DNA from 2 places in the Sporosarcina sp. G11-34 genome. Region 2 is predicted to be linked to the other one. Evidence: a T-box and tRNA genes for the amino acid it is inferred to sense, from the RefSeq annotation. Region 2 holds a T-box; the other holds one or more tRNA genes.
What was found. A T-box is a leader RNA that pairs with one kind of tRNA and senses whether it is charged. The one in region 2 lies ahead of leuS (leucine--tRNA ligase), so its partner is inferred to be a tRNA-Leu.
Positions count from the first base shown of each region.

Region 1 (10,608 bases), on a different contig from region 2:
AGGACGTTGCTAGTCTTTATTCCGCAATTATACGCTGATGGTATAGCGCATTTGTGAATAGTGTTATTCCGCAGTAGCTCAGTGGTAGAGCAATCGGCTGTTAACCGATCGGTCGTAGGTTCGAATCCTACCTGCGGAGCCAATTGGAGAGCTGTCCGAGTGGCCGAAGGAGCACGATTGGAAATCGTGTAGGCGGTTTACGCTGTCTCAAGGGTTCAAATCCCTTGCTCTCCGCCAGATTTACTTCTATACATACTTTTTTTAGTAAGGCCCCTTGGTCAAGCGGTTAAGACACCGCCCTTTCACGGCGGTATCACGGGTTCGAATCCCGTAGGGGTCACCATTTATTTACCCAGGAGGATTAGCTCAGCTGGGAGAGCACCTGCCTTACAAGCAGGGGGTCGGCGGTTCGAGCCCGTCATCCTCCACCAAGTTTTTTAAAACATGTACTCTGTGTTTTAAAGAAACATCATCTAATAACACTCTTAGAGATACTAAAAACACATAAAGTAAGCTATATAATATTGTCGCGGGGTGGAGCAGTGGTAGCTCGTCGGGCTCATAATCCGAAGGTCGCAGGTTCAAATCCTGCCCCCGCAACCAATTTCAAAATATAATAAAATAACTATGATAATATTGTCGCGGGGTGGAGCAGTGGTAGCTCGTCGGGCTCATAATCCGAAGGTCACAGGTTCAAATCCTGTCCCCGCAACCAAAAAGGTCCCGTGGTGTAGCGGTTAACATGCCTGCCTGTCACGCAGGAGATCGCGGGTTCGATTCCCGTCGGGACCGCCATTTTTATTAAACTTATGATTTGAGTTAGATTGAGAACTTCTCAATCGACCCAAATTGACAGTGGCTCAGTAGCTCAGTCGGTAGAGCAAAGGACTGAAAATCCTTGTGTCGGCGGTTCGATTCCGTCCTGAGCCACCATTACAATTTTATTTTACTAGTATGTAAATACTTTGGTGGGGTAGCGAAGTGGCTAAACGCGGCGGACTGTAAATCCGCTCCCTCTGGGTTCGGCAGTTCGAATCTGCCCCCCACCACCATTTTTCTTCAAAGAATTATCAGCACGTATTTCATGTTGGAAACAACATAACAAATGTTTCAAAGTAATATTGTTATTCTAGGGGTATAGTTCAATGGTAGAATAAAGGTCTCCAACACCTTCGATGTGGGTTCGAATCCTACTACCCCTGTTATTTTTATTGTAATTTATTGTGGCGGCTGTGGCGAAGTGGTTAACGCATCGGATTGTGATTCCGACACTCGGGGGTTCAATTCCCCTCAGCCGCCCCATTTTTTCTAAATATTATATTACGGCGGCTGTGGCGAAGTGGTTAACGCATCGGATTGTGATTCCGACATTCGGGGGTTCAATTCCCCTCAGCCGCCCCATTTATATTTTTGGGGTATAGCCAAGCGGTAAGGCATCGGACTTTGACTCCGTCACTCGTTGGTTCGAATCCAGCTACCCCAGTTGTTTTTGCGGAAGTAGTTCAGTGGTAGAATACGACCTTGCCAAGGTCGGGGTCGCGGGTTCGAATCCCGTCTTCCGCTCCATTTTCTTTAGGCGGCATAGCCAAGCGGTAAGGCAAGGGTCTGCAACACCCTTATCACCGGTTCGATTCCGGTTGCCGCCTCCATTAATTTTCTTATTACGAATATAAATAAATATATATCTTTCGCCCGAGTGGTGGAATGGCAGACACGTCGCACTCAAAATGCGATGCCGCAAGGCGTGCCGGTTCAAGTCCGGCCTCGGGTATCAATAGTTCTTATACTTTTAAGTTAAATAAGTCCTAAAACATCTACAAATGTTGAAATAACAACATTTGTAGATGTTTTTTTATTTGGTTCTATAATATTTGTTGGGGTATTGATACAACTCGTGCATATAAATCTTAACATGAATATTCCAGGATTAAAAGATGTAATCATTGAAAATATTGAGGAAGTTGGCGATTGGACTTTTCTTTATGTATCGCTTCATAAGAAGCCACATACTTGTCCAGACTGTGGCCCAAATCCTTTAGGTAAGTTCTTTGCAAAGCCCCAAGTCTGTTCTAGTAAGTACCACAATCTGACCAAAACCCATACCTGTAGATAGAGCAAGTAAAACAATACGTAGTAGTCTAAACCCTTATCTAAACGGCTGACAAGCTCGTTAAATAGCTAAGGTCTTTCTCTTATGATTGCTTCGCTTGAATATTCCACGTTAAAGTAACTTTCCTTGTAAAGTCAAAGTGAATAATCATGTCTTCTACTGCATTACGTATACAAGACCTACAATGATAATTTAATTCCTCCACTGTTTCTTTACTTCGAGTGCTGCCCTAGTAATTAATAAATGCTTGATAATCTTGCCGAGTGATTTTTGGCAGGGGGATATCTTTAAAGTACGCTTCTACTATTTCTAGAGATCGCCCATAATGATATTTTGTTTGACCTTTATATTCATTTTACATAAATCTATCCACTTCTTGAAGTACCCAGCAAAAGGTTGCTCCAAGAAGTTAACTAGAATTCCTTTCCATAAACTTGTTTCAACTTCTACTACTCCCAGAAAGAAGTAGCAAAATCTATGTCGACTCGTCGAATTACTTAATCACGTATGCGAAACTAGTGCAGCTAAATAAGAAAGTTACAGAAATTTTAATATACTGGGTTATTCTTAAATTAAATGTATAGTAAAATAACTATTAATATGGTAAAATTAGTTAGATAATAAAATTAATTAACTAAGTGGAACGAGTACATAATAACGTTATTTATTTTATTAAAAAATCAAAAGACAATTGCAGTTAAATTGACTAATTGGAAACATATTCTGTGATTAATACAAGGCGAGAAGGGGTTAGGTTAATGGGTGGTAATGTTAATAATAAAATAATTTTTATCTTTGGAGCATTAGGAGGCTTACTCTATGGATTTGACATGGGCGTTATTTCAGGGGCATTGTTGTTTATTAAAAATGATATTCCTCTAACAACCTTCACTGAGGGGTTGGTAGTGAGTTCCATGCTATTCGGTGCGATTATTGGTGCAGGATTTAGTGGTCCTTTATCCGATAAATTCGGACGACGTAAGATGGTGTTCATGATATCTATTATCTTTGTAATTGGTTCAATTGCCCTGGCGCTTGCTCCAAATATGGAAATGCTTGTTATCGGCCGATTCATTATTGGTTTGGCTGTCGGGGGGTCAACTGCAATTGTACCAGTATACTTAGCTGAAATGGCGCCAACAGATCAGCGTGGGTCACTTGGTTCACTAAACCAGTTGATGATTACGGTTGGTATTCTTTCCTCTTACCTAGTGAACTACGCTTTCGCAGATGCGGAAGCATGGCGGTGGATGGTAGGTTTAGCTGTTGTTCCTTCATTTATTATGATGATTGGTGTGCTATTTATGCCAGAAAGTCCAAGATGGCTATTGGAGAACCGTAGTGAAAAGGAAGCACGTAAAGTAATGAGGTTAACCAGAAAACCTGAGGATATTGATAAAGAAATTCAGGAAATGATTGAGATTAATAAAATGTCGGAAAGCGCATGGAGTGTGTTGAAATCTGCATGGTTGCGCCCAACGCTCGTAATTGGTTGTGGATTTGCTTTATTACAGCAGATTATCGGTATCAATGCGATTATTTACTATACACCATCAATCTTAAGTGAAGCGGGATTAGGTAGTTCGGCTGCCATTCTTGGCACGGTGGGTATTGGTATAGTAAACGTGGTTGTAACAATCTTTGCAATCATGATTATTGATAAAGTTGATCGTAAAAAGTTATTGGTTATCGGAAATATTGGTATGGTTGCTTCCTTACTGACTATGTCAGCGCTGATTTGGACAGTTGGATTAGATACAAGTTTTGGGGCATGGATTATTGTGGGGTGCCTAAGTATGTTTATTGTATTCTTTGCATTTACTTGGGGACCAGTTTTATGGGTCATGCTTCCAGAATTATTCCCAATGCGTGCTCGTGGAGCAGCAACAGGTATCGCAGCACTCTCGTTATCAGTTGGTAGCTTGCTTGTAGCCCAGTTATTCCCAATGATGTCAAAGGCATTCGGAATTGGGCAGGTATTCTTGATCTTTGCTGCAATTGGTATCGTAGCCATGATATTTGTTATCAAATACCTACCTGAAACCCGTGGAAGAAGTCTTGAGGAAATTGAAGTAGATTTACGTAGACGGGCATCGGCCAAAGGAGTTTAGCTCGTAAAAGACATAGTTAAAAATTGAAAGTATATCTAAATGGCCTTAGCCCCAGATTTAATTGGGCTAAGGCCATTTAATTATTCTCCCCTGACATGGCAAGTAGTGCTACTATAGGAAAATGATACAACCATAATATTCTTTATCCTGTTCATTCTTATTAGGAGCGGTACGTCATTATTATTTTAAAAAGAGCTCCAGTGCAGCACCGGCGCTCAGTAATTACTATAATTATTCCCATGTGTTAAGCTAGCCGTATAGAACCTTCCTGATATAATTAATAAATAGGCGCTTACCCGACATGAATAATAAAGTCCGAAGTTTACAAAGGAATTTAAAGTAAGGGCTAGAGCTAGAATGATGACCAGATATTGGTGAGCAATAGGCAATGTTTTCTTTAATGAACGGGACGGGTCTAAATTATAAATAGAGGAGTGAATTTAATGGGGTTTCGGCATGGACCAGGATCACAACACATGATGGGCTATGGAAATTACGGTTTCTTTTGGATTGTGATTACAGTCGTTCTTCTGTTAATCATTTTTGTGTTAGTTTATAAACTATTTAAAAATAATAAAGGTTTACCAATGGAAATTGAAAAGAGTAATAAGGCACTAAATATTTTAAAGGAAAGATATGCCGGAGGTGAACTGACCGACGAAGAATTCACACGGAAAAAAGATTTATTGGACAAAAACAACTAAAATAATACAGATAGGTAGTGAAAAAAGTGGGATTCAAGAGAATTTCAATACTAGTATTTATTATGGCTTTATTGGTAGGATGTAGCAGTGGAAATAATGAAACAGAGTATGGCAACACAACAGACATTAAGAAATTAGTTAACGATTATACGGTGGGCAACGTAGAAGCTGCATCCGCATCAATTACATCTTCTGAACTTATCGTGACAGATGAAAATGAAGAAGTAACAACATACGAGCTTGAGGGCGAAGAATTCTTTGTATCGATTGCTCCGTTTATCAAACAAACACATCCATGTGATATTCATAGTTTAACTGGGTGTCAGGGCGAGCTTGTTCAAGAAGATTTTAATGTGCATATAGAAGATTCAAAAGGCAACATTATTCTTGATGAAAAGAAACGAACAGAAGCTAATGGATTTATCGATTTATGGCTACCCCGTGATGAGACTTTTAATGTGATTATCACACAGGGTGATAAAGAATCAACATCCAAAATTTCGACGTTTGATGGCGATAACACTTGTATCACAACTATGCAATTAGGATGAGAAAATAAATTTTACACAAGTACTAGAAAAGCAGATGGTTATGGGCTACGAGAATATATCATTGAACTTAAAGGCCGGGAATTAGTATGGGGAAGGGGTTCGGGATAATACTATCCCGATCTCCTTTTCCCTTTTATAGAGTATGCTAGGGGAGTTAGATGTAAAAATAGGATATAATTTTGGAGGTTGAGTACATATTGAAACGTATAAGTTCGGTCGAAGCTTGGCGGGAGTTATTGGAAAAGTCGAATGAACAACCTTTTCTTCTATTTAAATTCAGTATGACATGTGTAAGTAGCTTGTCTGCTAAGAAGGAATTGCAATCACTTGAAACGGAACTACCTATATATATGGTCGTTGTGCAAATGGATAGACCTGTTTCAAATGTGATTGAAACAGATTTAGGTGTAAAACATGAATCGCCTCAGCTATTAATTTTGAAAGACGGAAAAGGAATTTGGCAAGCTACTCACTATAAAATCAAGAAAAAACTTTTACAAGATGCAATTAATACCTACATTTAATGAACAGGATTCTATAGGCTAAATTATGTTCAAATAAAATTTACCAACATCAAAAATAATTCAACCAAAAAAATCGCTCCTAACCGTCGAAACGGAAGGAGCGATTTTCATAGAGGGAGACCAGATGAAGCTACTAAGTGTTTTTATACAATTGCCATGTATGGTTATTAGTAATCGGTCACAAAATAAATGGTAATAGGTCATTGGTTTACCAGCATTTATATATGATTGGTCCCCACTCTACGCCTTGGTGAGGAGTCTCACCTAACCAAGGGGTTAAAAATACTGACTATCATCAAAGGCTAGTGTGACCGAATAGTTTTTAGCATTAATCAAATTAGATAATCGGTGTGCATCCTTTTCAGCTTGTAAGGATTTGACACGATATTGTTCGGGATCAAATAGTGCAACCTGATAGACAGTTGTGTTGTCTGCATAGCCGTATTGGATCTCTTCTTTTTCGGCAGTTGAGAGCTCTTTATAAAAATGAGCTTTTGCTCGAAGTTGAGTTGCCAGTTCAATCGCTTCGACAATAGGAAGTTTTTGATTTTGGAATTCAATTTCATTGTCGATATTTGCACGATACATGAGGCGGTCCAGTACACGATTATCTAAGCGTACGCCGTCTAATTCCATATCTACGACTTCAAGTGTGCGCGTACCTCTAACCGGTGACATTCCCTTTTCAACTGTGGCGAAGGCAACTCGGCGCATTTCTTCTTCAAGTTCGTGAATCCGTGTTCTTAATATGCTTTTTAATTTAACAGCTTCTGCCAGTGTTATGTTAGCCATCTATTAATTCCCTCCAACGAAAAAGATATTAGTTTACTTTAATAGAAACCATCTCGTTATTCAAGACATATGAGTGAACGTCCCCACCGCTTACATTAGTAAACATATTGCCGGCCGCTGTTGTTAATTCAAGCGCTTCGTCAGCATCAAGTGATGGGCGTAGGAAGAACACTTGAAATATATTAGCCGTTTCCTCTGTCACTGCGGTGCGTGTAGAATCGATGTATGGACTTCCAAAAGGACCTGTTTCATCTGAAAGGACAAGCATGTTTTTTAATGAATTAAAACGACCATTTAGCCCATCGTAGCCTGTATCTTCGTTTCCAAGGCTGAGCGTAACGTTACCATTAAGCTTGTCTGCGTCGTAAATACCAATGGGCATTTCATATTGCAGTGAAAAAAAGCTATTTAGATCCACCGCTAAGTGATAGGGTTCTAAGTAGTTTAGCTTTTTAATTCGGCGCATGAGTGCTTCTAGGGAGTGACGATGGCGACTTGGGTCTGAACCGAAGGCTTTCCAAACATCTCGCCATTCCTTAACACCTGGAAAATCGGTAAGTGGTTTATCCGCAAGATCGAAATAAAGGTATTCCTGAAATAATTGTAAACGTCCTTTAATCATTTGAGGCGATTCTGAGACGATAGTTTTGGTATAATGGTTTATACCCAATTTTAAGTTGGGAACTGTTTCAAAAAGTACTGGATCCATTTCAAATTTCACTGTCATCATCCTTTGCATAATATTACTTCATTTTAACATAGAGAAAGGTGATTCTGTATGAACACAATCGAATTACAACAAGCAATAAAAGAGTATGCAGAATCAATTGGTATCGACAAGATTGGTTTTACGACTGCAGCACCGTTTCGAGAGCTAAAAAATCGTTTGGTACGCCAACAGGAGCTTGGTTATCAGTCCGGATTTGAAGAAAAGGACTTGGATAAACGAACGGAGCCCGCGCTACTTCTAGATCAGGCGGAGAGTATCATTGCAATTGCTATCGCCTACCCATCGCGCATGGAAAATTCACCGAGAGGGAAGAAAGGGGAGCGCCGGGGCATCTTTTGCCGAGCTTCCTGGGGAACTGATTACCATACGGTCCTAAGAGCAAGGTTGAGGCTTCTAGAGGCCTTTATCATAGAACATGTGCCGACCGCGAGAGTGAAGTCCATGGTGGACACAGGTGAGCTTTCTGACCGGGCCGTGGCAGAACGAGCTGGCATTGGCTGGTCTGCAAAAAACTGTTCGATAATTACACCTGAATTTGGTTCATATGTCTATCTAGGTGAAATGATTACGAACATACCATTTGAGCCAGACGAGCCAATGGAAGATGAATGTGGAGATTGTACCCTTTGCCTCGACGCATGTCCAACAGGTGCACTTATAGTAGGGGGACAGCTGGATGCAACGCGATGTATTGCATTTCTAACACAAACTAAAACAACAATCCCAGAAGAATTTAGGGATAAAATAGGGAATCGAGTATACGGTTGTGATACGTGTCAGACGATATGTCCAAAGAATCGAAAAAAGCATAATTTACATCAAGAGGTATTTAAACCAGATCCAGAACTTGCGAAACCACTTTTACAACCGATTCTTAGTTTGTCCAATCGCCAATTTAAAGAGCGATTTGGTGAAGTGTCGGGCTCATGGCGTGGAAAAAATCCGATTCAGCGTAACGCGATTATTGCACTTGCTCATTTCAAAGAAGAAGCTGCGGTACCAGAACTTGTTGGAATGCTTCAGAATGATCCAAGACCAGTAATGCGTGGTACAATTGCTTGGGCACTTGGCAAAATAGGGACAGAGGAAGGCTTTGTCGCAATGGAAAAATCTCTTGTGACAGAAGATGATAGTGACGTACGGATTGAACTTGAAAAAGCATTAGATGGATGGAAAAAAAAACAACTGAGTAAATACCAACCTATAATAGAGGACGTGCTGAAATGGCGATACATGTTGCATTATTTGAGCCGGTAATCCCGGCGAATACAGGAAATATAGCACGGACGTGCGCAGGAACAGGAGTTAAGCTACATCTGATTAAGCCATTGGGATTTTCGACAGAAGATAAAATGTTGAAAAGAGCCGGACTTGATTATTGGAGTAGTGTTGATCTTGAGTACCATGACGGGATTCGTGATTTATTTACAGCATACCCAGACGCGGTCTTTTATTTCGTGACGAAGTTCGGTAAGCAACCATATTCTGACTTCGATTATTCTAATGAATCGACGGATATATTTTTCGTTTTTGGGAAAGAAACGACTGGTTTACCAGACGATATCATTGCTGAAAATGAAGAACGGTGCTTGCGTATTCCTATGAATGACAATATCCGTGCACTCAACTTATCAAATACAGCAGCAATACTTATTTATGAAGCACTTCGCCAACAATCATTTCTAGAATTAAGTTAATATCATTTAAAAAGTAATTCTGTTGTGATATATTTTAAAAGTGTTTCTTAATTATTACGTATGCTATTGATGAAAATAAAAAGAGAGAACAAGCCTAGGCTTGTTCTCTCTTTTTTTATTTATGTTGATTGATGACCTTTTTTACTCTTTTGTTTAGTACCAGGCTTGTCTTCGTATCCGCCTGTAAAAATTGCTGTTAGGAATGCAACACAGACACCTAAAACTAATATAAGATTCATTACGCATACCTCCTATTGATTCCATAGTTGATACCTCTAGTATACCTTAATTCAATTGAAATTGAAATGCCTTGCCTTAATCATTAGCCAGAATTTCATTTTAATGAGGCAAGAAAAGTAACTGGTACGTAAACAATATTGCGAAAATGTATAAAAGTAGTGGGACCTTTCTCCATTGCCCTTTTACTACTTTCAAAATAGGATAAGTAATAAATCCAAGTGCAATCCCAGTTGCAATGCTTGATGTTAGGGGCATTGTTAAAATAATAAGGAATGCAGGGAATGCCTCATCAAAGGAATCCCAGTCAATCTCCTTAACAACACTGATCATTAAGCTCCCCACGATAATAAGCGCAGGTGCGGTAATCGCAGATACACCAGATAAAGCAAAGACAAATGGACCAAAAAATGCTGCGACCATAAACAAAATTGCAACGGTCAATGTTGTTAACCCGGTACGCCCTCCAACAGCAACACCCGAAGAAGATTCAATGTAGGCCGATGTAGGACTTGTCCCGAACATTGCACCGACTGATGTTGCAACAGAATCAGCAAGGAGAGCATGACGTGCGCGTGGCAAAGTATTCCCACGCATAAGTCCCGCTTGCTTAGCGACGCCAATCATCGTTCCAGTTGTATCAAACAACGTAACGATTAAAAATGCGAACACGACCCCGTATAGGCCGTGAGAAATAACATCACTCATCGCATTGATAGGGTTCCAAACAAGAATGCCCTCAGGTAAACTAGGCACTGCCCAGAAGCCTTTGGGGAAGGCAAGTTGTTTTGTGAAGACTGCCAGAATTCCGGTTAAAAACATCCCGATAAAAATCGACCCATAGATATTTAATGTCATTAGAATAACCGTTACAATTAACCCGAATAAGGCGAGCAGGACAGGCGGCGAAGTAAGATCCCCAAGTTGAACGAGATTCGTTTCGTGAGCCACAACAATGCCTGAAAGTTTTAACCCTATAAAGGCAATGAATAATCCAATTCCAGCTGTGATCCCGTGTTTTAAATTGTTAGGAATAGATTTAATCAGTTTTTCTCTAAATGGTGTTAATGATAAAATAATGAACAATATACCAGCAATAAACACGGCAGAAAAAGCCGTCATATAATCTAATTGCCCATCAGAGGCGAGGAC
Region 1 covers NZ_JAHNZW010000012.1:93,330-103,937, reverse strand. Annotated here, with positions in the region: rRNA gene rrf (5S ribosomal RNA) at 1-15, shown strand, start outside; tRNA gene KSU66_RS16470 (tRNA-Asn) at 68-142, shown strand; tRNA gene KSU66_RS16465 (tRNA-Ser) at 146-237, shown strand; tRNA gene KSU66_RS16460 (tRNA-Glu) at 269-343, shown strand; tRNA gene KSU66_RS16455 (tRNA-Val) at 356-431, shown strand; tRNA gene KSU66_RS16450 (tRNA-Met) at 529-603, shown strand; tRNA gene KSU66_RS16445 (tRNA-Met) at 641-715, shown strand; tRNA gene KSU66_RS16440 (tRNA-Asp) at 720-795, shown strand; tRNA gene KSU66_RS16435 (tRNA-Phe) at 858-933, shown strand; tRNA gene KSU66_RS16430 (tRNA-Tyr) at 968-1,052, shown strand; tRNA gene KSU66_RS16425 (tRNA-Trp) at 1,132-1,202, shown strand; tRNA gene KSU66_RS16420 (tRNA-His) at 1,227-1,302, shown strand; tRNA gene KSU66_RS16415 (tRNA-His) at 1,326-1,401, shown strand; tRNA gene KSU66_RS16410 (tRNA-Gln) at 1,412-1,483, shown strand; tRNA gene KSU66_RS16405 (tRNA-Gly) at 1,492-1,566, shown strand; tRNA gene KSU66_RS16400 (tRNA-Cys) at 1,576-1,649, shown strand; tRNA gene KSU66_RS16395 (tRNA-Leu) at 1,691-1,771, shown strand; gene KSU66_RS16390 (sugar porter family MFS transporter) at 2,869-4,221, shown strand; gene KSU66_RS16385 (SHOCT domain-containing protein) at 4,665-4,925, shown strand; gene KSU66_RS16380 (CueP family metal-binding protein) at 4,988-5,476, shown strand; gene ytxJ (bacillithiol system redox-active protein YtxJ) at 5,674-6,000, shown strand; gene KSU66_RS16370 (hypothetical protein) at 6,277-6,792, opposite strand; gene KSU66_RS16365 (B3/B4 domain-containing protein) at 6,821-7,513, opposite strand; gene queG (tRNA epoxyqueuosine(34) reductase QueG) at 7,571-8,779, shown strand; gene trmL (tRNA (uridine(34)/cytosine(34)/5-carboxymethylaminomethyluridine(34)-2'-O)-methyltransferase TrmL) at 8,746-9,219, shown strand; gene KSU66_RS16350 (NCS2 family permease) at 9,559-10,608, opposite strand, start outside.
Region 1: it encodes a tRNA-Leu, which carries the amino acid that the T-box ahead of leuS (leucine--tRNA ligase) is inferred to sense. The anticodon was not compared.

Region 2 (10,608 bases):
ACGGCTTTAATGGTTGTTTCTGGTTTGGTGACGATTGATGAATCAATACCATGTGGTAAATAGCCAAGATTGAAAATTGCGCCGCTGATTGGTTTGTTTACATATTTTTGAACGTTATCATGGCTGTCCAAAATCAGTGACACGCGGCTTGTTAATTCGCCAAGACGTTCTGCCGTCGATTCGAGCGCAGCCTTTTGAATGTCAAAAGCATAAACATGACCTTTTTCACCGACATGTTCTGCTAAGAAAAGTGTATCGACACCATTACCTGCAGTCGCATCGACTACAAGTTCACCGGGTTTTATTGTTTCCGCAAGTACTTGTCTTGCGAAAGGGAGGACTCTCAAAATTTTCATGTTAAACTTGCTGCTCCTTTAAAGTATTTTCCTTGCCAGCTGTTGCGTCGTTCTAGTTCTTTATCAATCCCGTTTAATACTTCCCACTTTGTGACACTCCACATAGGGCCAATCATGAGTTCAATTGGACCATCGCCTGTAATTCGGTGAACAATCATATCGGGTGGAAGTATTTCGAGTTGATCTGCAACTAGGCTAATGTACTCGTCTTTTTCAAGAAATTCTAGCACGCCTTTTTCGTATTGCTTTACCATTGGCGTCCCTTTTAATAAGTGAAGTAAATGGATTTTAATCCCTTGCACATCAAGTTTCGCAACTTCGCGTGCGGTTTCCATCATCATGTCATGATCTTCCATTGGAAGTCCATTAATAATATGGCTACAAACGCGAATCCCATGTTTTCGAAGTTTATTGACGCCTTCAACATAAGTTGGATAGTCATGTGCTCGATTTATTAGATTGGCTGTTTTTTCGTGTACGGTTTGTAGGCCAAGTTCAACCCATAAATATGTACGCTCATTTAATTCTGCTAAATATTCAACGACATCATCTGGTAAACAGTCGGGTCGTGTGGCAATCGAAATGCCGATAACATCATCTTGCGCAAGGGCAGCTTCAAATTTCTCTTTTAATTTAGCAAGTGGTGCATGTGTATTTGTGTAAGCTTGGAAATAGGCCATTGGTTTACCGTCTTTCCATTTCTTATGCATCCGCTCACGAATTTCCGCAAACTGTACATCAATGGGGTCTACTCGGTCTCCCGCGAAATCTCCAGATCCTGCAACACTACAAAATGTACAACCACCAAATGCGACAGTACCGTCACGATTCGGGCAGTCAAAACCTGCATCTAATGCGACTTTGAAAACCTTGAAACCAAATTCATCTTTTAAATAACGTGACCATGTATAATATCGTTTTCCTTCAGTTGGAAATGGCAGATTTAACTTGTCCAATTTATTCACTCCTCTAAAGGGACATTGTATCATGTTTAATGATGGGTATACCATTAGATTGGTGTTTTAAGACTCCTGAACTGAATTGAAAGTTGTTCAGAGTTTTGAGTAAAATATTCAGATGTGTTCCTTTCATTGCAAGATTGAGAGAACTTTGTTTTAATTGAGTAGAGAATAGTAAGAAAAAAGATTCGAGGGGGGCATTACTAATGAAACCAATATATACATCTGCAAAGGAAGCGATTGCAGAAATTCAGGATGGCGCGACAATAATGGTTGGAGGATTCGGGCTCGTTGGGATTCCGGAACAGCTTATATTGGCGTTAGTTGAAAAAGGTGTGAAAGACCTAACCGTAATATCTAATAATTGTGGAGTCGATGAGTGGGGACTTGGACTTCTATTAAAAGAAAAACAAATTAAAAAAATGATAGGTTCTTATGTTGGTGAAAACAAAGAGTTTGAGCGGCAAGTCCTTTCGGGCGAAATCGAAGTCGACTTAACACCACAAGGGACGCTTGCTGAAAAAATTCGTGCAGGTGGAGCTGGAATACCAGCATTTTATACGCCCGCGGGTGTTGGAACGACAGTTGCAGATGGGAAAGAAATCCGTGTGTTTGACGGGAAAGAATATGTTCTTGAAGAAGCACTTCGAGCGGAATTTTCATTAATTCGCGCGGCAAAGGCTGATAAGTTCGGAAACCTAATTTATAATAAAACAGCACAAAACTTTAACCCGATGATGGCTGCGGCGGGGGCTATTACCATTGCAGAAGTTGAGGAGATTGTCGAAACCGGCGATCTAGATCCACAAACGATTCATACACCAAGTATTTACGTTCAAGGGCTTTTACAAGCGAAGCAAGAAAAACGAATTGAGCGTCTAACGACTCGAAAGTGAATGGAAAGGGGACTGCTTACAATGGGACAAGTTAATTTTAGGGAACGAATCGCAAAGCGCGCGGAAAAAGAAATTGAAGATGGGAACTATGTCAACCTCGGAATTGGTATGCCGACGCTTGTCGCGAATTATATTTCTGATGATAAAACGGTGGTACTTCAGTCGGAAAATGGGCTTCTAGGAATTGGGCCATTCCCGACAGAAGATGAAGTGGACCCTGATTTAATAAATGCGGGGAAAGAAACAGTCACATCCATTCCTGGTTCAGCATTCTTTACTAGTGCTGAATCATTTGCGATGATTCGCGGGGGACATGTTGACGTTGCAATTCTTGGCGCAATGGAAGTATCCGAAAAGGGTGACCTTGCGAACTGGATGATTCCGGGGAAGATGATAAAAGGTATGGGCGGCGCGATGGACCTTGTTCACGGTGCTAAAAAAATCATCGTAATTATGGATCATGTTGCAAGAGATGGATCTGCTAAAATTAAGAGAGAATGTGAACTGCCGTTAACAGGGAAAGGGGTCGTGCACAAGATTATTACGGAACGTGCATCGATTGAAATCACTCCTGAGGGAATGATACTAAAAGAAGTGTTTGAAGGATTCACTGTGCAAGATGTGATTGATTCGACAGATGTCGATTTAATTACGAAGGATGTTGTTGAAAACGTTAAGTTGTAGTTGTGAAATGTCGTATATTCGGGTAAGCTAGAATAAATAGTAATGGCAGTGATGAGGAGTAGTAATCTATAGGCGTCACATTTAGAGAGTCGGCGGGTGGTGCAAGCCGATTGTGACGTATTGAGATGAACTCACCTCAGAGCCTGTATGAGTGAAATTTAGTAGCTTATACCGTTTTCCGCGTTAAGGTTACAAGTTGGACGGTTTACCGTCAATTTGGGTGGCACCGCGGGAGTTTGTAGACAAATCTCGTCCCTTAGATTATTAAGGGACGGGATTTTTTCTTTATAACGTCCCAAATTGTAAATTTAAGGATGACCTTATAAGCGCAACTACGGCTCTGCTGTCACCTAGAGGCTCGGCAATCACCGAGTTTTCTTTATTTTGAAGGAGGAGTTTTTGTTGGGTTATAATCATGGACAAATTGAGAAGAAATGGCAAAACTATTGGAAAGAAAATAAAACGTATAAAATGATTGATAATCCGTCACAACCAAAGTTTTATGCACTGGATATGTTCCCATACCCATCAGGTTCAGGACTACATGTTGGGCATCCGCTTGGTTACATCGCGACGGACATTATTAGTTCATTCAAAAGGAAACAAGGGTATAATGTGCTCCATCCAATGGGGTGGGATGCATTCGGTTTACCAGCGGAGCAGTACGCAATCGACACGGGTAATGACCCCGCTGAATTTACGGCTAAAAACATCGCAACATTTAAAAGACAAATGCAGGATCTCGGATTTTCCTATGACTGGGATCGTGAAATAAATACGACAGATCCATCTTATTATAAATGGACACAATGGATTTTCATTCAGCTTTATAATAAAGGGCTTGCGTATATTGATGAAGTTGATGTCAATTGGTGTCCGGCGCTCGGAACTGTACTTGCGAACGAAGAAATCATCGACGGTTTATCTGAACGGGGTGGACATCCAGTTGAACGCCGTCCGATGCGTCAATGGGTGTTGCGTATAACGAATTATGCAGATCGTCTACTTGAGGATTTAGAAGACCTTGATTGGCCTGAGAGTTTGAAGGATATGCAACGCAACTGGATTGGACGTTCTGAGGGGGCGCAGCTCACTTTTGAAGTAGAAGGTACAGATTATTCTTTTGAAGCGTTTACGACACGTCCAGACACGATTTTCGGCGCAACGTATGCAGTGCTTGCTCCTGAACATAAGTTAGTTGCTAAGATTACGACACCTGAGCAAAAAGAAGCGGTTGCTGCGTATTTAGATGAAGTAAAACTGAAAAGTGATTTAGAAAGAACTGATCTTGCAGACGAGAAAACGGGTGTATTCACAGGTTGTTACGCCATTAACCCTGCAAGTGGCGAGAAAATGCCGATTTGGATTGCTGATTACGTTTTAGTGTCATACGGAACTGGCGCGATTATGGCTGTACCTGCGCATGATGAGCGTGACTATGAGTTTGCGACGAAGTTCGAGCTTCCGATTGTTGAAGTTGTTTCGGGCGGAGATATTTCTAAAGAAGCTTATGTCGGTAATGGTACTCATATTAACTCAGGTTTCCTAGATGGCCTTGGGCAAGATGAAGCGATTGAAAAAGCAATTGCTTGGTTTGTAGAAAAAGGAACAGGTGAAAAGAAAGTAACGTACCGTCTTCGCGATTGGTTATTTTCAAGACAGCGTTATTGGGGAGAGCCGATTCCGATTATTCACTGGGAAGATGGCACGATGACTACTGTAGATGAAGCTGATTTACCACTTGAATTGCCAGTGACTGACAATATTAAACCGAGTGGAACAGGTGAATCACCTTTAGCAAATATCGAAGAGTGGATCAATGTAACTGATCCTGAAACAGGAATGAAAGGTCGTCGTGAAACAAATACGATGCCGCAGTGGGCTGGAAGCTGCTGGTATTACCTTCGCTATATAGATCCACATAACGATGAAATGGTGATTGACCCTGAATTAGCAAAACGCTGGTTACCGGTAGATACATACGTCGGCGGTGCAGAACACGCGGTACTTCACTTACTGTACGCACGTTTTTGGCACAAAGTGCTATATGATATCGGTGTAGTTCACACGAAAGAACCGTTCCAGAAATTGTTCAACCAAGGTATGATACTTGGGGAAGGCAATGAAAAAATGTCGAAATCAATTGGTAACGTTGTTAACCCGGATGATATTGTATTTTCACACGGAGCTGATTCACTTCGTCTTTATGAAATGTTCATGGGGCCGTTGGAATCATCGAAGGCGTGGACGACAAATGGCCTTGACGGAGCACGTCGTTTCCTAGATCGTATTTGGAGATTATTTGTTGATGAAGAAGGAAAACTAAGTTCGAAAATTAACGGAGAATCTGGCGGAGAACTTGAAAAGGTTTACCACCAAACTGTTAAGAAAGTGACGGAAGACTACGAGGGAATGCGTAATAATACTGCCATTTCTCAGCTTATGGTATTCATTAACGAAAGTTATAAAGCAGAGTCTGTCCCAACGGAATATGCTGAAGGATTCCTGAAGATGCTTTCACCAGTTGTGCCACATATTGCGGAAGAACTGTGGGAGTTGCTAGGTCATAACGAAACAATCACATATGAAGCTTGGCCTACGTATGAAGAATCGAAACTTGTTGATGAGACAGTTGAAATCGCTGTTCAAATTAACGGAAAAGTTCGTGCTAGAATAGTCGTTGATAAAGATAGCACAAAAGCAGAACTTGAAAAAATTGCGCTAGAAGATGATGAAGTGAAAGCATTTTTAGCAGGTAAACAAGTGAAGAAAGTCATCGGAATTCCAGGAAGGCTCGTGAACATCGTAGCACCTGGTTAAGAAGAGGAAAACCGCGGAAGAGCTAAGGGCTCTCCCGCGGTTTTTTTGTTTGAAATGATGAGTCAAAGGTCCTCGCTTGCAAGCGAACATGTTCTGGGTGCAAGGAATGGACAAGTGGGTGCAAGCAAAATCCAGTCGAGTGCAAGCGAATCAGGTTTAAACGTGAGTCGCAAATTCCGCTGCATTCATGCCGGCAATTCTTCCGGTTACCAAGGCGGAGGTAATGTTGTAACCGCCAGTATAGCCGTGGATGTCTAAAATTTCTCCACAGAAATAGAGACCATCTTTTTTACGTGAGGCCATCGTTTTCGGCACAATCTCTTTAACAGAAACGCCACCCCCCGTAACGAAAGCACGTTCCATTGGCTGCGTTCCGTTAACAGTCATCGTGAATGCTTTCAACAATTTGGCAAGCGCACGTAATTTTTCTGCCAACATTGTAGCGCCTAATTCAGATTGTGAAATCCCAGCACGGTCAAATAAAAAGTGTAGCCAGCGCTCAGGCACAACGCCCTTTAATGAATTATTGACTTGTTTTTTCGGGTCGTCCCGTACTGTTTTATTAAGCAATTGAAACACTTCTTCCTCGTTCATAGAGGGGAGCGAGTCGATTTTCATATCGACAGGTGCATTGCCATTTTTCATCCGTTCTTTGACGACAAACTGGCTACAGCGTAAAATAGCAGGACCACTAAGTCCAAAGTGGGTAAAGAGCATGTCCATTTGGTGAGTGATTAATGGTTTACCTTTGGCGTTCAAAACGGAAACGGCCACATCGCGTAGCGCAAACCCTTGTAACTCCTTTGAAAGGATAAACTGTTCGTCTGATAACAAAGGTACTTCAGTGGGATAAAGTGTAGTGATTGTATGGCCTGCACGTTCAGCCCATGGATAGCCATCACCTGTAGAACCTGTTTGAGGAACGGCTTTTCCACCAACAGCTAAGATAACGGAGTGCGCGTGAATCTCTTCGCCCGAAGTTAATCGAACACCAAGAATTTTTTCATCATCCATTAATAATCTTTCTACTCGCGTCTCGAGTTTCATGACCACGTTCAAGCGGTCCATTTCAGTAAGCAAAGCGTCGACAACATCCTTTGCCTTGTCGGTTACGGGAAACATACGCCCGTGATCTTCTTCTTTGAGTGCTACGCCAAGGCCTTCAAAGAAATTAATGATATCCTCATTATTGAACACAGAAAACGGGCCGTAAAGAAAGCGACCGTTTCCGGGAATGTTTTTTATGATTTCTTCCTGTGACAATCGATTCGTTACGTTACATCGTCCGCCCCCTGAGATGGCAAGTTTATTGCCGGGCCTTTTCCCTTTTTCAAGGACAAGAACTTTTCTTCCATTTTCAGCGGCGGCAATAGAGGCCATCAATCCAGATGGCCCAGCACCAATTACAACAACATCATACATATATGAAACCACTCTTCCGTTTTTCTTTCATTATACACAACTAGCGGTTAATCGTTGTGAAAAACGGTGTTCGAGGGTAAACTATTAAATAGAATTACGGAGATTGGAAGGATTAAATATGTCGTCTAAACTTGTTCAAGGCACTGCAATATTAACGATAGGGCTCTTTCTTTCAAAGGCACTTGGTCTTTTATATTTGATACCACTCTATGCAATTGTTGGGAAAGAGAGTATGGGGTTGTATCAATACGCCTACATACCGTACAACATAGCGCTTGCTATAGCGATTTCAGGCGCACCGCTCGCAGTGTCTAGATTTGTTGCGAGATATAATGCGCTCGGCGATTATGCCACGGGTAGGAAGTTAATGAAGTCGGGCATGTATGTAATGGCAGCATCAGGCGTACTTTCATTTCTTGCACTATTTTTCTTAGCCGAACCGATTGCGCATATGGTTATTAGTTCAGAAGAACAAATCTATACGGTTAGTCAAATTACGACTGTAATAAAATGGGTCAGCTTTGCTTTACTTGTCGTTCCATTAATGAGTATTGTACGAGGTTTTCTTCAAGGATATCAAAAAATGGAGCCAACCGCGGTATCTCAATTAATTGAACAAATTGTTCGTATAATTGCGGTCCTTGTCGGGGCGTACATCGTCGTTAACTTCATGGGAGAATCCCCGGAAAAAGCGATAAACTTTGCAGTATTCGCAGCGTTTATTGGCGCAATGGCGGGACTTGTGGTTCTTTACAGGTATTGGAGAAAATATAAGCCAGAGTTTGATTATTTGTTGGAAAATAGTGTGTCACCAGATGAAACACCTTCATTTCTGAAGATGTATAAAGAGCTATTTGGTTATCTGTTGCCATTTATTTTGGTTGGTGTTATCAATCCACTTTATCAATTCGTTGATATGGTTACATTTAACGGAGCAATGTTTTCGATTGGATTAGCAGATGTTTCTGATACATATTTAGCAATGCTGAATCTACTTACGCATAAGTTTGTTATGATACCTGTGATGGTAGCGACAGGGTTTTCAATGGCGTTAATTCCTGTATTGACAACGTATTTTACAAAAAATGATCGACAAGGGATTACGCGTTCCCTAGATCAAACTTATCAAATTATGATGTATTTAACGATTCCGCTTGTCATAGGTCTTATTGTATTATCGAATGAGTTTTACGAACTTCTTTATGAAAAAGATGCCATGGGTGCAGAAATTCTTGCAAACTATGCACCGGTCGCAATACTCTTTGGTTTGTTCACGGTAAGTGCTGCAATATTGCAGGGAATAGACCGACACAAGTGGATTATATTCAACTCGTTAACAGGCCTACTCATTAAGTTAGCAATCAATATTCCACTCATTAAATTATTTGAAACAAACGGGGCGATACTTGCAACTGCTATTGGCTATTCGGTGGCTGTTGGTCTGAATATCGCAGTTGTTACTCGTGTACTTGAGTACAAATCAAAAGTGGTGTTTAGAAGACTTATATTAATTAGTATTTTAAATTTCATTATGTTTGTTGTCGTTTATTACCTTCTGAAAGGTTTAACGGCCTTTAGTGCAGTGGATGGGAAAATGCATGCGCTATTATATATTTTAATCTGTGCATTTGTTGGTGGAGCTATTTACGCTTATCTTTCACTCAAGACGGGTCTAGCTCAAAAACTGTTTGGTGAACGATTGACGAGATTTACGAAGAAGCTAGGTTTTTAGGAGGAAGTATGAATGCGTTTAGATAAATTATTATCGAATATGGGATATGGATCGCGAAAAGAGGTGCGTCAGTATTTAAAAAATGGCGCAGTTCGGGTAAACGATGAAACAGAAAAGAAGTCCGGTGCGATTATTAATACCGATAAGGATAGTGTTACACTTTTAGGTGAGCCTGTCGTATATCGTGAATTTATTTACCTCATGATGAACAAGCCACAGGGAGTTCTTTCAGCGACAGAAGATTCGCGAGACAAGACGGTAGTTGATTTACTGAGTGAAGACTTTACTCATTTCAATCCATTCCCAGTAGGGCGACTAGATAAAGATACTGAAGGCTTTTTACTCTTAACAAATGACGGAAAGCTAGCTCATAACTTGCTTTCTCCGAAGAAAAACGTGCCGAAAACCTATTATGCACATATTTCGGGAGAAGTTACGAACCAAGATGCAGAAGACTTTCAAAACGGGGTCGTTCTCGACGATGGCTATAAGACAAAAGCAGGGGAACTTCATATTTTAAAATCTGGTGAAACTTCGGAAATTGAATTAACGATTACCGAGGGGAAATTTCATCAAGTAAAGCGAATGTTTGAAGCCGTTGACAAGAAGGTTGTTTATTTAAAGCGCTTGTCGATGGGGCCCCTTTCGCTGGACGAAGCATTGCCACTAGGCACATACCGCGAATTAACAAATGAAGAAGTTGAGATGCTCTTTCGTACCTCAACAACATAAGAAAAGGGCTGAATCGCATCTAGGGATTCAGCCCTCTTGAAATAGCAGTTACGTAATTATTTTTTTGATGTTGTTGTCCACTTACCCCGGACGGGACTTGTAACAAGGTCATTATACTCAAGGACGTTTAAATCCCTCTGTGCGGTCCGGGACGTGACATCAAATTCTTCAACTATATCTTGAGTCGATACTGTGCCCTGATCCAAAATGAACATGTAGACGCCCTTTACGCGGGTTAACATGCGTTCAGTAGTAGAATTCACTTGTGCAATCACTCCTTTGTCATCATATTCCAAGAAAATGTTGGTCATGAGATTTCTGAATGGTGCTGTGGGTACGTTGAAATTGATCCTGAGTCGCACATCCTTCCCGTAGTAAGTTGCGTCATCAGTGAAAGTATTCTGATAATATAATTATACCTTATAATAGACTTGTGTGCACGAATATTCAATTAAATTGAATGATTAAAGACTTTAGTTGTATTTTTTAAAAAATATATAGGGGGATTACAATTATGCTTTATTTTATGGATGGGAATTTTACGAAGAAAGAGCACTTGGAAATTTCGATTGATGACCGAGGGTATTATTTCGGGGATGGCGTTTACGAGGTCGTGAAGGTTTACAATGATGAATTGTTCACAGCGGAAGAACATTTTAGCAGGTTATTTGAAAGTGCAAGAAAAATAAAGTTGACAATTCCGTACACTGAGCAAGAATTGATTGATGTGGCTCGTGAATTAATCAAAAAAAATAAAGTGTCCAATGGTCATGTTTATATGCAGGTTACACGGGGCTCAGCAGGAAGGCAGCATAACTTTCCAACACCGGCGGTTCCTGCGATTGTCACAGCGTATGCAGTAAATGGAGCCAGACCACTAGGCGATATGGAAAAAGGTGTTTCGGTTAAGTCCGTTGACGACATTCGCTGGTTACGATGCGATATAAAAAGTTTGAATCTGTTAGCAAGTGTTCTAGCAAAGGAAGAAGCTAAAGAAGCAGGGTGCT
Region 2 covers NZ_JAHNZW010000009.1:124,741-135,348, forward strand. Annotated here, with positions in the region: gene KSU66_RS14460 (class I SAM-dependent methyltransferase) at 1-356, opposite strand, end outside; gene KSU66_RS14465 (TIGR01212 family radical SAM protein) at 353-1,345, opposite strand; gene KSU66_RS14470 (CoA transferase subunit A) at 1,522-2,211, shown strand; gene KSU66_RS14475 (3-oxoacid CoA-transferase subunit B) at 2,233-2,895, shown strand; T-box leader at 2,935-3,155, shown strand; gene leuS (leucine--tRNA ligase) at 3,298-5,715, shown strand; gene KSU66_RS14485 (NAD(P)/FAD-dependent oxidoreductase) at 5,872-7,137, opposite strand; gene KSU66_RS14490 (putative polysaccharide biosynthesis protein) at 7,256-8,869, shown strand; gene KSU66_RS14495 (pseudouridine synthase) at 8,882-9,601, shown strand; gene KSU66_RS14500 (DeoR family transcriptional regulator) at 9,658-9,912, opposite strand; gene dat (D-amino-acid transaminase) at 10,116-10,608, shown strand, end outside.